Regions from separate parts of the Marinobacter sp. E2 genome, predicted to be linked through region 2. Evidence: predicted binding sites of a transcription regulator. Region 2 holds the regulator's gene; the other holds the start of a gene.
What was found. The regulator sigma-54, encoded in region 2, starts transcription at its own class of promoters, with help from an activator protein. The targets are predictions, from matches to a motif close to ANTGGCATNNANNTTGCTNT.

Region 1 (7,166 bases), 710 kb from region 2:
GTCTCCAGCCAGGTGAATGCCGGTCAGTGGATGACGGTGATCCAGAACCGCGTCAACGGTACCGTTATCCAGAGCCTGCAGCAGCTGAACATTGAGCTGAATAACCTGGGCGCCATGTACAGATTGCCCCATGGTATCCGTGATTCCATTCCGGTCATGCCCTGAGTAGCCCTCAGAGGCTGAACGGCAGCCGCAGCGTGATCTCGGTGTTCGGGGCGCTGTCGGTAACGCCGACGCCGACCGAGAGGTTCAGGCTGGCATCCGGTGACAGTCGCTGGGACAGTCCGAACGACAGGGTGCCAACGTGGATCCGGTCAAAGTTGGCATCGAACAGGTTGTTGTCCAGTTCGATGGCTGTCTTGCGAATGATCGAGTGGTCGTAACTCAGGCTGAAGGAGGTCCGCTCGTTGAATGCGAAGCCCATTCCGAACCCGAACCGGATCACGTCGCCAGCATCAACCTTGCCACCATTGTCCGGCCCCTCGTCCTCTTCCCGGGTCCAGACATAGCTGAGGTTGCCAAACAGGACCGCAGGGTCTGACGGGTAGATAAAGGACAGCCCGGGTTCGAAGGCCCAGTATCCGGAGCCCGTTGGCCGCTCGGCCAGCTCCACCCCGATAGGATTGCCCTGGCTGTCGACAATGGTCTCCCGATCCACGTCGTAGGGTCCCTCGCCCGTGGGCGCTTTCGTGCGAATCACGCCAATAATGTAGGGCCAGCCGTCCAGCCCGTCATTGATCTGGTACCGGAATGCCAGTTCGACATCGCCCAGTCCGTCGCCGGAGGACTCGCGCAGCGTATCAACCGGAGTGCCCTGAAAGGCCTCCCGCTCCCGCAGGTCTTCGTCAATCTTGAGGTAGGGCACTCGCAGCGACGCCTCGAATCGGCTGGTAAAACCGTACTTCAGGGACAGCGCGCCCACCAGAACGTCCCGCTGTATCTCGGAGATGTTGATCAGGCCCACCAGGAGAGCGGGTATCACTGTGTACCCCTCAACGGCGACCTGTGTCGAGTTACTGTGTGCGTAGGAGAAGGAGGGCTCGATGGTCAGGCGCCCGGGACGGGTGACAATACCCCGGTCCACGGTTATCGAGGCAATGTCGGTGGCCTGATCCTGTCCGCCCTGGCGGGTAGTGTTCGCAGCCGACTGTGCCGCGGCGCTGGCGCCGTCGGCCGCCTCCTCCGACGCCGCCGGCAACGCGAAAGCGACGGTTAACACCGGTAGCAGATAGAGCGCTGTGCTGTTCATTGATCACTCTCCTTTACTCGCGTCCTGTGTTCCACCCCGCTTTTCCGTGGTGCAACTGGTGTTTTTCCATCAGCCGGTACATCGAGACCCGTGAGATCCTGAGCAGTCTTGCGGCTGCCGAGACGTTGTTCCGGGCCAGGGCAAGACTGACCGAGATCGCTTCACGGTCGGCCCGGGAACGGAAAGCATCGAGGGAAAGTTCTGTTCGAGCGTTGTCGGTGGCGACGGGAAAGCCAAGATCCTGTGGCTCAATGCAGGGCCCTTCGCTGAGCAGCAGCGCCTGACCAAGGCGGTTCTGGAGCTCGCGAAGATTGCCGGGCCAGGCGTGCTCGGTCAGGCAGACCATGGCCGAATCAGTGAGACGAAGGCCGCGCCCGCCGGAGGCAGTCGCCGACAACAGGCCGGTAACCAGTGCCGGAAGGTCCATCCGGCGTTCCCGGAGCGGGGGCATGCGCACATGCAGGCTCCCCAGCCGGTAAAACACGTCACTCCGGAAGGCTCCCACCTCAACCAGTTGGTCCAGAGGGCGGGTGCTGGTGGCGATCAGCCGGGTATCGATCCGTATCGGGTGAGTGGCGCCCAACCGCTCGATGACACCCTCCTGCAGGAACCGGAGAATGGCGGATTGCTGCTCGGTCGAAAGTTCATCAATGCCCATCAGGAGCAGGGTGCCGCCGTGGGCCGCCTCAATCCGGCCCTTCTGGGCGCTCATGGCGTGGGTGAAGGCCCCTTTTTCATGACCGAAGAGCTCGTTCTGGGTCAGTGACGGCGGCAGGGCGGCGCAATTTACCACCACCAGGGGCTTGCCCCGTCTCGCCGAGAGCCCGTGGATGTACTTGGCTGCCGCCTCCTTGCCGGTGCCGTTTTCACCATCGATGTGTACTGGCTCGTCGGTTTGGGCAAACCGTTGCAGTAAGTCCCGGACCCTCACCATACCCGGCGAGTTACCGACAAGTGCACAGTCGTGGTAGGTGCCCGACCGGGTATCCGGGAGGCTTGCCTGAAGCACGGACATGCCCCACAGGTGTCCGATAAGCGCGCCAAGGCGCTGCGGCTGCAGCGGCCGGGTGTGGTAATCGGTACAGAATCGTTGAATCAGGCGGCGCAGCTCGGGGTTGCGAAGCTGGTCGGCGTCGACAATGGCAACCCACCGTTCCAGAGCAAGGCACTCGAGGGTTTTTGCGAGCGCTGTCAGGGCGTCTGACGCCAGTGCGCTGGTATCAAATACTCCGACTCTGGCGTCCGGGTTGAGGTCCGGCATGGCGCTCCCGGAGCTGTCCGGCATCGGCTTTAATGAGTAATACAGCAGTCGCCAGCCACGGAACACGGGCTCGCTGGCGAGAAAATCCGGGTATGCCGCCGACAGCCAAACGAGCGGTCGTTTTTCCTCCATGGCGACTCTCCTGCGAAGGGGTCGGGAAAACGGACTGCACAGCGTTCAGTAAAGGTTGGTGCTACCGGAACGGCTCGATCCGATCACTGCCCTGTGACCGCAAACGGCTGGGGGAAACAGGCAAAATACTCCTGTTAACTGCTATACAGGTTATATGCCAGTTCAAACAGGTGTTGCCGATTCAGTCGGTTATAAGCCGGCGCTGTCGAACTTCGGCGTTTCCTGTAAAGTTTGCCGACACAGGCCCGGCACCGGGTGTCGCGGCCTTCAAACGGGATGATCACCAGGGAGTCCGTGTGACCGCCAATCAGATAATCATCTTCTCGGTACTGGCCAGCGCTCTGGCGTTGTTTGTCTGGAACCGGATCCGCTTTGATCTGGTGGCCCTGCTGGCTCTGCTTGCGGTGGCCGTCACCGGCATTGTTCCGTCCGACCGGCTGTTCGATGGCTTTGGGCACCCGGCCGTGGTCACCGTGGCAGCGGTGCTGGTGATCAGTCAGGGCCTGGTGAATGGTGGGGTGGTTGACCGTCTTGCACGTTTGCTGGGCAAGGTTGGCCACCGGCCGACGCTGCAGGTCCTGATGCTGACTTCCGTCGTGGCCCTGTGCTCGGGTTTTATCAACAACGTGGGTGCCCTGGCGTTGCTGATGCCGGTGGCCGTGTGGATGTCCCGCGAGGCCGGGCGCTCGCCCTCGGTACTGTTGATGCCCCTGGCGTTCGGATCGCTGCTGGGCGGCACCATGACCCTGATCGGCACCCCGCCCAACATCATCATTGCCAGTTATCGTGAGGCCGGGTCTTTCGGCATGTTCGACTTTGCGCCGGTTGGCGTGGCCATCACCCTGGCCGGGATTGGCTTTATTACGCTGATTGGCTGGCGACTGACGCCAAGGCGTGGCAAGGCCGACGACGGTGGCAAGCTGTTCAGCGTCGGCGATTACGTGACCGAGCTGCGGGTACCCGAGGATTCCTCCCACGCCGGCGCTACCCTGCACAATCTCCTGACCGGCGCCGATGCCGAGGAGGACGTGGTGGTGCTGGCGCTGATCCGGGATGGCAAGCGTAACCTGGCGCCGACGACCTTTTCCGTGCTGCGCGGCGGCGACCTGCTGCTGGTGGAAGCCGGCACCGACGCGTTGCAGGAGTTTCTGGACAAGACCCAGCTGGAGCTTGCCAACGTTGCCGGAGCAGAGGAGGACGAGGCCGATGACCCGGAAGGCGACGGGGACTCGGCAGACGAGCCCGAAGAGCCGGCTCTGGCAGAGGGGGACGTCCGTCTGCTGGAGGCGGTGATTGCGCCCGAGTCCGTGCTGATCGGTCAGACGGCAAACCGCCTGAACCTTCGGGAGCAGCGGGGGCTGAACATTGTTGCCGTGGCCAGACAGGGGCAGCGACTGGAGAAACGGCTGGGTGATATCCGATTCCAGTCCGGGGACATCCTCCTGGTCCAGGGACATGAGCAGACTCTGCGGGCGACGCTGCAGAACCTGGGGTGCCTGCCCCTGGCGGAGCGCGGTCTGCGATTCGGCCAGGAGCGCAGTGGCCTGCTCTCCGGCGGGCTGTTCCTGGCCGCCATCACCCTGATTGTCGCCGGTTGGCTGTCGCCTCCGGTGGCGCTGGTGGCCTGCGCCGTCGTGATGGTGCTCACCGGTGTGCTCAGCCACCAGGAAGCCTACCGCGCGATTGACTGGCCGGTGATTGTCCTGCTGGCGGCCATGATTCCGGTCGGACAGGCCCTGGAGAGCACCGGGGCGGCCAGCCTGATTGCGTCCTGGATGCTTGAGCTCGGCTCCGGTAGTGAGCCCTGGCTGGTGATTTCCATTGTGCTGGCAGGCACCATGCTGCTGTCGAATGTCGTTAACAATGCGGCAGCGGCCATCCTGGTGGCTCCCATAGCCCTCAGCATTGCCAGCCAGTTGAATGTGTCGTCCGATGCGCTGCTGATGGCCGTGGCCATCGGTGCCTCATGCGCCTTCCTGACGCCGGTCGGGCACCAGTCCAATGCCCTGGTCATGGAGCCTGGCGGGTATCGTTTCGGCGACTACTGGCGCCTGGGCTTGCCGCTTTCGGTGATCGTCACCCTGGTGGCCACTCCCCTGATCCTGATGGTCTGGGTCTGAGCGGACGCAGCTGATGGCGGATCCGATCCGATGGCGCTGTCTGTCCGTAAACCCCAGCTTTTGCAGAAGACCGGTTGAATTGGTTTGGCGTCCGTTTTTCGCTGTCTGTTATGCTGATGGGCAGCCAGGTTGAGGTGGATGATGGGTGATATGACCACGATAGAGCGAATCGACGAAGCCAGAGCCGAGCTGCTGAGCCAGCTGGAGTGGACCCGGAAGCGTACCGAGGCCCTGGTGACCTCCCTGCCTGAATCGGCATTGGACGTACCCTACCATCCCGGCGTCAATCCGCCTCTTTGGGAGATGGGCCACGCCGCTTTCTTCTACGAGGTCTTCGTGTTCAATCTGCTGGACGGCACCCCCAGCGTCGATCCTTCCATGGACGATCTGTGGGATTCCTTCCACGTGGAGCATCGGGACCGGTGGAACCGCGAGCTGTTCCCCGGGCGGGAGCAGACCCTGGCCTACTTCAACCTGATCTACGACCGGGTGGCCGAACGCATCCGGACCCAGCCGCTGACCGACCAGGCCCGTTATCTGTACCGGTACGCTGTTTACCACCAGAACATGCACATCGAGTCGCTGATCTGGTGTCGTCAGACGGTGGGTTATCCGGCGCCGCCGGGCACCGACTGCTATCGGCCGGCACCTGGCGAGGGGCAGGGTGGTGATGTCACGATTCCGGCCGGCGAGTGGCTCATCGGCATGCCGGGCGAGTCGGAGGCCTATGCCGGTGAAGACTTTGCTTTCGACAATGAAAAGCCGGCCTTCAAGGTTCGCCTGGACGCGTTTGCCATCTCGAAACATCTGGTCAGCAACCGCGAGTTCCGGGAATTCGTCGAGGACGGTGGCTATCGTCGGCCCGAGCTGTGGTCGTTCGGGGGGCGCAAATGGTTGCAGACTGAGACCGATGTGGCCCTGGTCCATGGCAGTGCTGAACCGTTGATGCGGACTCCGAAGCACCCCCTTTACTGGCGCTGGCACGAGGGTCAGTGGCAGGAACGGCTGTTCGATCAGTGGCAGTTGCTGAATCCGGAGGCTCCGGTCACCCACGTGACTTTCTGGGAGGCCGAGGCCTACTGTCACTGGGCCGGTCGACGGCTGCCCACCGAGTTTGAATGGGAGGTGGCGGCGCTTGGCAACCGACCGGGCGGGCCTGCACGTCGTTTCCCCTGGGGTAATGACACGCCGGACGACCGCAGGGCCGATCTCGACGGTCGGGCCATGGCCCAGAATCCCGTCACCGATTACCCCGAGGGCGACAGCCCCTTCGGCTGCAGACAGATGACGGGTACCGTCTGGGAGTGGACCAGCAGTCAGTTCTTCCCGTACGACGGCTTCAAGGTGGATGTGTATCCGTTCATGTCCACCCTTCAGTTCGGCGACCACAAGGTAACCCGTGGCGGCAGCTGCGCCACGTCGTCCTGCCTGATACGCGGTACCTATCGCCAGGCCTATCTGCCGCTGCGCAATGATGCGTATACCGGCTTCCGTACCTGTGCACTTGGAGACCCGTAGGCGGGAAGCCTCCGACGCTAGTCAGCCGTGCCTGAGAGCGGTGCCGATCTCGCAGCGCTCCTGTTGGTGATGTGACTGGCCAGCGCCACGCCGGTTTCACTCATGGTCAGGTAGGCCTCGTCGGCGCCCGCCTCACGGATCTGCTTCGCTTCGTCCTCGTACAGGGTGTGGGCGACGATATAGCCCTTGAAACCCAGCTTCCTGAGCATACGCGCGGCGATGAGCTTGCCTTCAATGTCGCCCATTGCCAGGATCACCGACTCGACCGCCGGCATATGCAGCCCGTTCCAGAAGGAGGCATCCTCGGCGTCGGCGAACACCACATTGCGGCCGGCTTTCTGGTGCTGGCGGGCTTTCGCCGGATCCGAATCCAGCCCCATCAGCCGGGCTTCGTCGTCGGCGAGCCAGTCGTAGGCGGCGGTGCCGGTACGGCCCATCCCCATGATCAGCACCCGGGTGTCGCCCAGGGAAATAGGCTGCTCGTCGGGGTGATGCCTGCTGCCTTCAAACCGGCTGAGGTTTCTGGCATAGCGCTCGTAAATGCCGTGGGAGAAGCGATTCAGAGGCGCCGACACCAGGAACGATACCGAGACCGAAATGGCCAGGGGAACCAGCCACTCGGGCAGCGCGACGCTGGCGACAATCAGGCCGAATTCGCTGTAGTTGGTCAACGCCAGGGCACTCAGGAAGCCGCTGCGGGCCCGCAACCGGAACGCCAGGAGAAGGAAGAAGAACAAAAGACCCTTGAGCGGCAGGACAAGCCCCGCCACAACGGCGAATACAAGGGCATCGGTGTCCGGAAGGCCACCGATGCCGATCTGCAGGAAAAAGCCGACGAGGAAGACTTCCTTCACACTCCAGAGCGACTTGGACAGTTCCTGGGCGC
Region 2 (7,166 bases):
CCGCCGGCGGTGTCCTCGGGGTAGGAGAGAACCTCCTCGACCCGCTGGCGATCCTGTTCGTCCATGGTGTCCAGGACTTCCTGAATCACCGTATCCGGCAGCTGTTGCAGCAAGTCGGCCAGGTCGTCCGACTCGAAGTCCTCGATGATGTCCGCCAGCTCCTGGGCATTCAGCTGGCTCAGGAAGTAACCCCGGATATCGTCGCTCAGATACTGGAGAACTTCCCCCTCGAGCTGCTTGTCGACCAGATTCCAGAGCAGGGCACGCTGTCGGGGTGGCGAGGACTCGAGCAGGTGGGCAATATCACTGGGGCTCAGGCCGCCATTCAGGATGCGGGCAACCTGCTTGAGCGCACCACTGTCCAGTGCTTCACTCAGGGAGCGAAGGCGCTGGCGGGCCTGGCTTTTTTCCAGAATATCGGTCATGAGTCACCCGGCGTCAGAAAACGCCTGCATTATAGCGGAGTTAGGCGCTGTCGGTGAGGATGAGTTGTAGGTGAATGCCGTACGGCAGTCGACTTATTCGCCCTCGCCGAAATAGTCGTTGATCAGGTCGGCCAGGGCCTCGACCGCCTGCTCTTCGTCGGGGCCCTCGGCAATGATCTCCACTTCGGTGCCCTGGCTGGCAGCCAGCATCATCACCTGCATGATGTTCTTGGCATCCACGTCCCGGCCCTTGCCACTGATGCGCACACTGCTGTCGAACCCGGACGCCGTGGCAACGAGCTTTGCAGTGGCGCGAGCGTGCAGGCCAAGTTTGTTGATGATGGTAATGGGGCGACGAATCATGGCTGGGTCAGATCTCTTCCCTTGCCTGGAGGTGTGGCAGCTCCGTGTGCCGCACCTGCACATTGCTGTATTTCTGCCGGAAATAGGCGCCCAACTGCTCACACATGTAGACCGACCGGTGCTGGCCGCCGGTGCAGCCAATGGAGATGGTCATATAGCTGCGATTGCTGTCGGCGAAGGATGGCAGCCAGCTATCCAGGAATGTGGTCAGGTCTTCGATCATTTTCCGTGAGGACGGCTCCCGTTCGAGGAAATCAATAACCGGCTGGTCGGTGCCTACGTACTTGCGCAGGCTGGTGTCCCAGTAGGGGTTGGGCAGGCAACGGACATCAAAAACGTAGTCCGAATCCAGGGGAACCCCGTGCTTGAAACCAAAGGACTGGAACAGCAGAGCCAGTTCCTGATCCTTGCGACCCACCACCCGTTGCTTGACCATGTCCCGCAGTTCGTACATGGACATGCCGGTGGTGTTGATGTAGAGGTCTGACAGCTTGGACAGTGGCTCCAGCAGTGTTTTCTCGCTGCTGATGGCTTCCCGCAGCGAGGTTTTGTCGTCGCTCAGCGGGTGTTTGCGGCGTGTGGCGTGGAAGCGCTGCAGCAGGGACTGTTCGTCGGCGTCCAGAAATATGATTTCCACGGTAACGCCGGTACCCTGAAGGCTGCGGTAGATGTCCTCGAAATTCGCCAGTTCTCCCGACAGGTTGCGGGCGTCTATGCTCACCGCCATCTTGCCCAGCCGGCCCGGACTGGCCTGGCCTGCCGCCTCCCGGGTAAGCGGAAACAGTAGACCGATGGGAAGGTTGTCGATGCAGTAGAAGCCAAGGTCCTCAAGCACATGAAGTGCCGTACTCTTGCCCGAGCCGGATCTGCCACTGACGATGATCAGCTTCATGCCCAAACGTCCTCTGCTGTGGTAGCTCTCATCCGCCTGTAACGGTCATGCGTTCGTATAGCGTCCGGGCATCCTGGCACTGCCGGAGTCGGTCACAGAACGACCGCTCATTGAACTTTTCGGCCAGTTGGCTGAGCAGTTCCAGGTGCTCGCTGGTGGCCTCCTTGGGCACAATCAGCGCAAAAATCAGGTCGACCGGCTGGTTATCAATGGCGTCGAAGTCGACGCTTTCCTCCAGGGTCATCAGCACGCCCACCACGTGATCCAGGCCTTCAAGCCGACAGTGCGGGATGGCAATACCCTGGCCAATGCCGGTGCTGCCCAGGCGCTCACGTGCAATCAGATTGTTGAAAATCTGGGTTTCGCTGAGCGTGTTGTCCTGCTGGTTTATCTGCTCGGCAATAAACTCCAGGGCCCGTTTCTTGCTGGAGGCCGCAACCCGGCAAAGGGTCAGCTCCGGCGCAAGAATGTTGTCTATGGTCAGGGATGTGTCGCTCATGGATCGACTGGGTTTCCGTTAAAAAAAAGGCTGCGACACGTCGTTCGTGTCGCAGCTCGTTTGTGTGACTTACACGATAACGGCCGGTTAACGAGAGCCGTTTCCGTGCATCCGGTCTACATTCTTTTCCTTGTGCTTGAGGATCTGGCGGTCCAGCTTGTCGATCAGGGCATCAATGGCCGCGTACATGTCCTCGTTTTCCGCCTTTGCGTGAATCTCACCACCAACCACGTGCAGCGTGGCTTCCGCGATCTGGCGTACCTTTTCCACTTCCAGGGTCACCTGGCAGTTGCTGATGTGGTCAAAGTGACGCTCGAGCTTCTCGAACTTCTCTGAAACGTAATCCTTGAGTGCGGGAGTCAGTTCTACGTGATGGCCTGAAATATTGAGTTGCATAGGCGTCTCCTGTTGTCATCGTGCCGGCTCCGGAGAGCCGGTCTGTGTGCTGGCGCCCTCGGCGCCGGCGAATACCGTGTTGCGTGCCGCTCCCATTAAGGGGATCAGACCAGCCGCTTGCGCTCGTTGGAAGGCGGAATGTGCATCGCCTCCCGGTATTTGGCAACGGTGCGTCGCGCAACCTTGATTCCCTGTTCTCCTAGCATGGCTGCAATTTTACTGTCGCTCAACGGCTTTTTGGGCGTCTCCGCAGCAATCAATTTCTTGATCATGGCCCGGATTGCCGTTGAGGAGCATTCTCCGCCCTCGTCGGTGCTTACGTGGCTGGAGAAGAAATACTTCAGTTCGAAAATGCCCCGTGGGGTGTGCATGTACTTCTGGGTGGTGACCCGCGAGATCGTGGATTCGTGCATCTCCACCGCCTGGGCAATGTCCGAGAGTATCAGAGGCTTCATGGCCTCCTCCCCGTGGTCCAGGAACCCCTGCTGGTGCTCGACAATGCGCGTGGCCACCTTCAGCAGTGTTTCGTTCCGGCTTTGCAGGCTCTTGATAAACCACTTCGCCTCCTGCAGCTGGTCCCGCAGATAGGTGTTGTCGGCGCTGCTGTCTGCACGCCTTATAAGTGAAGCATAGCTCGCATTTACCCGAATGCGCGGGGCAATTTCCGGATTCAGTTCCACCCGCCAGCGGCCGTTGTGCTTGCGCACAATCACGTCCGGAATCACGTAGTCCGGCTCGGCGCGGTCAATGACATCGCCCGGGCGCGGGTTCAAACCGGTAATCAGGGCCAGCACTTCCCGCAGCTGGTCTTCCTTCAGTCGGCTGCGTCGCAGCAGCTGGGCGTAATCACGATTGCCCAGCAGATTGATGTAGTGCGTGATCACCAGCCGGGCCTGTGCCAGCCATGGGGTTTCCGGCGGTAACTGGTTGAGCTGGATGAGCAGGCACTCCTGAAGGTCCCGGGCGAAGACGCCTGGTGGGTCGAAGTGCTGCAGGCGGTGCAGCACCGCTTCCACTTCATCCAGTTCAAGGGGGTCTTCCTCAGCCTCATCCAGCAGGCCGGCGTGAATGTCTTCCAGGGAGCTGGTCAGGTAGCCGCGTTCATCTACCGCATCCATCAGGGCGTGAGCAATGGCCTGGTCCCGCTCGCTCATGGGCGTGAGGTTCAGTTGCCATTCCAGGTGATCCTGCAGGGTTTCGGTCGGTGAGTTGCGGGTCTCGAAGTCGTGGTCGTTTTCGTCGTCGTTACGGGCCGCCGGCGCAGGCGCGGACTGGTAAATGTCGTCCCAGGCGGTGTCTACCGGCAGATCATCGGGGATGTTGTCGGGGATGTCGTTTTCCGACGCCCAGTCCGGGCCGTTCTCGCTTTCGTCCCAGTCGGTCTGGGTTTCGGTCGGGGATTCGGCGGTGTGTTCGGAGGATTCGGATTCGCCCGATTCCGGGCCCTCGGAGGAGGCGTCAGGGTGGTCATCGTCCTCGGAGGTTTCCAGCATCGGGTTGGATTCCAGCGCCTGCTGGATTTCCTGCTGAAGGTCCAGGGTGGAAAGCTGTAGGAGCCGGATCGCCTGTTGCAGCTGGGGCGTCATGGTCAGGCTCTGACCCAGCTTTAACTGTAAAGAGGCTTTCATAACCATGGTTCAGGATCCGTCACTCATCAGCGCTTCGTGCCTTAGCCAGTAAAAAAGTCGTTATATGCCGGTCACTTGCCTTGGGTTATATTTACCCTAGCAAGTTCTTTGCCGAGTTTACTTGCTGCAGGTCATCAAAACAATCCGCACTTCGTATCACAGCCTGAATTCGTCGCCCAGATACACTTCCTTAACCTGTTGATTGGCCAGGATGGCATCGGCGTTGCCGGAGGCAATAATGTGGCCGCCGGAAACGATATAGGCATTCTCGCAGATATCGAGGGTCTCACGCACGTTGTGGTCGGTGATCAGAACCCCGATGCCCTTGTCACGCAGGTGGCGAATGATGTGCTTGATGTCGCTGACCGAAATCGGATCGACGCCCGCGAAGGGTTCGTCCAGCAGAATGAACGCTGGCTCCATGGCCAGAGCCCGGGCTATTTCGACCCGGCGCCGTTCGCCACCCGACAGCGCCATGCCGACGCTGTCGCGGATGTGGGTGATGTGAAATTCTTCCAGCAGCTCCTCCAGTTTCTGCTCCCGCTCGGCGCGGCCCATGCCCCGGCGGGTTTCCAGGATGGCCATGATGTTGTCGCGAACCGACAGCTTGCGGAACACCGAGGCTTCCTGGGGCAGATAGCCAATGCCCTTGCGGGCGCGACCGTGCATCGGCAGGGGCGTGATGTCGCGGCTGTCGATGGTGATGCGGCCCCGGTCGGCCGGAACCAGCCCGACGATCATGTAGAAGCAGGTGGTTTTTCCCGCTCCGTTAGGGCCGAGGAGTCCGACAATTTCCCCACTGCGGATTTCCAGGGAAACGTCAATGACCACCTTCTTCTGCTTGTAGCTTTTTGCCAGGTTGCTGGCTCTCAGAACTGCCATCGGAATCCTGTTTACTCAGTGCGGCTGTCGGTACTGCGTGGCTGTATGACCATTTCGACCCGGCCCGGTCCGGAACCAGTGTCAGTGCCACCTTCGGCAGTGACCACGCGGTCCTGGGTATCGTAATGAATGATGTTGCCCCGGAACAGGTTGCCATTCTGTTCAATGATGGCCTCCCGTTCAAAGGTGATGCGCTGGTCGGTCGCAGACCAGGTGATGTTCAGGGCCCGTGCGTCGGTCTCGCCCTTGCCGTCGCGGGCTGGCTGGCGGTACCTGGCCGGTTCGCCGGAGGCTTCGATCCGGCTGAGCCCGTTGGCATCCCGGTACAGAACCACCCGCTCGGCATCGAGTCGGGTCTGGCCCTGTTCCAGCTCGACATCGCCGGTGTAGGTTGCGATGCCCTTGGCATCGTCCAGGCGCGCGTTATCGGCCGTTACCTTGATCGGCGTGTCGGAGTTGAGGTCGAAGGCGGCAGCGGGGGCCATGATCGCCAGTGATACCAGCGCGGCCGCCAGGCGCCGACGTACATTAGTTTCCGGTGTCATAATATCCTTCCACCTGGGAGTTCAGTTCCAGAATGCGCTCGTCTATCCATGCCTTCATGCCAACGGCGGTGGTGATGCCGGTGACATCCCGGATCTCCACTGGCGCGTCGGTGAACACCACGCCTTCGTTATTATCGAGGGTCAGGGTCCGGGTTGTCAGTGTGGTGTCCCGCCCACTTACGCTGCGCAGCACCTGCACGTTGCCGGTGAGATGCACCAGTTCCTGGTTCTGTATCAGCCGGCCCCGATCCGCTTCCACAATCCAGGGCTGGGTGTCGGCATCGCCGTAGAGTTCCGCGCGCGGCGAATCCATGGTCGCCAGGTTGTTTTCTTCAAACTGCTCTATCCGCGGGCTGGCAAACCGGATCTCGAGGTTCCCGGTTTCATCAAACGACCGGTAGTTGCCGTTGACCACAAAGCCGTCGGGCTCGGCATCGCCCCGCAACGCGGCCGCTTCCTGGTCGACAACCGGCGCTTCGTCACTGCGCCAGAGCAGGAAAATTGCCGCCACAACCGTGCCGCCCAACGCCAGCATTCTCAGCCAGGGCCGATCGGCAAACCCGTTCATGGCTGCGGCTCCAGATAGGGTTCCAGTGCGGCGTCGAGCTTGCCCTGGGCGGCCAGGATGAGATCGCAGGCTTCGCGTACGGCCCCGGCACCGCCGTTGGTCCGGGTACAGTAATCAGCATGCTGTTTCACCAGCCAGTAGCCGTTGGGCACCGTAAGACCGAGGCCGGCGAACCTCAGCGCCGGCAGGTCCGGCAGGTCGTCGCCCATATAGGCGATGGCGTCGGGGGTGATGTGCATGGTGCTCACCAGCTCCTGCAGCGCCACTTTCTTGTCTTCACGGCCCTGCATCAGGTGCCGGATGCCGAGGTCGCGCATCCGCTTTTCCGTCAGTGGTGACTGGCGGCCAGTGATGACTGCCACGGTGATGCCCGCGCCCATCAGCTGTTTCAGGCCCAGCCCATCAAGAATGTTGAACGCCTTGAGTTCGTCGCCGGCGGCACTGAAATACAGCCGCCCATCGCTCATGATGCCATCGACGTCCAGGGCAATCAGCCGGATCCTGCGGGCTTTCTCCAGCAGGTCCTCGGGCCATTCGGGCATCATCGGGTGGGATATCGGGGCTCTGGTGCTGCCGGCCATCAGATCACACCCGCTCGCAACAGGTCGTGCATATTGATTGCTCCCACGAGGGCGCCGCCTGCATCGAGCACGGGCAGGGCATTGATCTTCATCTCTTCCATGATGTTCAGGGCTTCTGCCGCCAGGTGGTCGGCCTCGATGGTTTTGCCGTGCCGGGTCATAACCTCGCGGATGGGGGTATTGTGAATATCCACCGAGCGATCAAGCGTCCGACGCAGGTCGCCGTCCGTAAATATCCCGGTAAGCTTGCCCTGATCGTCCACCACGGTGGTCATGCCGAGGCCCTTGCGGGAGATTTCCAGAAGGGCGCCGCTGAGAGGCGTGCTCTCATTGACCACCGGAATGCGATCGCCGGAGTGCATGATGTCGGAGACTTTCAGCAAAAGC

Region 1: a site for sigma-54 is predicted at 2,785-2,804, ahead of AC0J1C_RS15450 (sigma 54-interacting transcriptional regulator). Genes of this name have one in related genera too.

The regions. Positions count from the first base shown of each region.
Region 1 is NZ_CM146911.1:3,373,128-3,380,293, reverse strand. Features, by position in the region: gene AC0J1C_RS15460 (hypothetical protein) at 1-165, shown strand, start outside; gene AC0J1C_RS15455 (transporter) at 173-1,249, opposite strand; gene AC0J1C_RS15450 (sigma 54-interacting transcriptional regulator) at 1,263-2,642, opposite strand; gene AC0J1C_RS15445 (SLC13 family permease) at 2,939-4,762, shown strand; gene senA (selenoneine synthase SenA) at 4,913-6,280, shown strand; gene AC0J1C_RS15435 (cation:proton antiporter domain-containing protein) at 6,298-7,166, opposite strand, start outside.
Region 2 is NZ_CM146911.1:2,659,072-2,666,237, reverse strand. Features, by position in the region: gene mgtE (magnesium transporter) at 1-425, opposite strand, end outside; gene AC0J1C_RS12155 (HPr family phosphocarrier protein) at 519-788, opposite strand; gene rapZ (RNase adapter RapZ) at 796-1,680, opposite strand; gene ptsN (PTS IIA-like nitrogen regulatory protein PtsN) at 1,709-2,179, opposite strand; gene hpf (ribosome hibernation promoting factor) at 2,267-2,575, opposite strand; gene AC0J1C_RS12135 (RNA polymerase factor sigma-54) at 2,680-4,209, opposite strand; gene lptB (LPS export ABC transporter ATP-binding protein) at 4,360-5,085, opposite strand; gene lptA (lipopolysaccharide transport periplasmic protein LptA) at 5,097-5,630, opposite strand; gene lptC (LPS export ABC transporter periplasmic protein LptC) at 5,614-6,198, opposite strand; gene kdsC (3-deoxy-manno-octulosonate-8-phosphatase KdsC) at 6,195-6,779, opposite strand; gene AC0J1C_RS12110 (KpsF/GutQ family sugar-phosphate isomerase) at 6,779-7,166, opposite strand, start outside.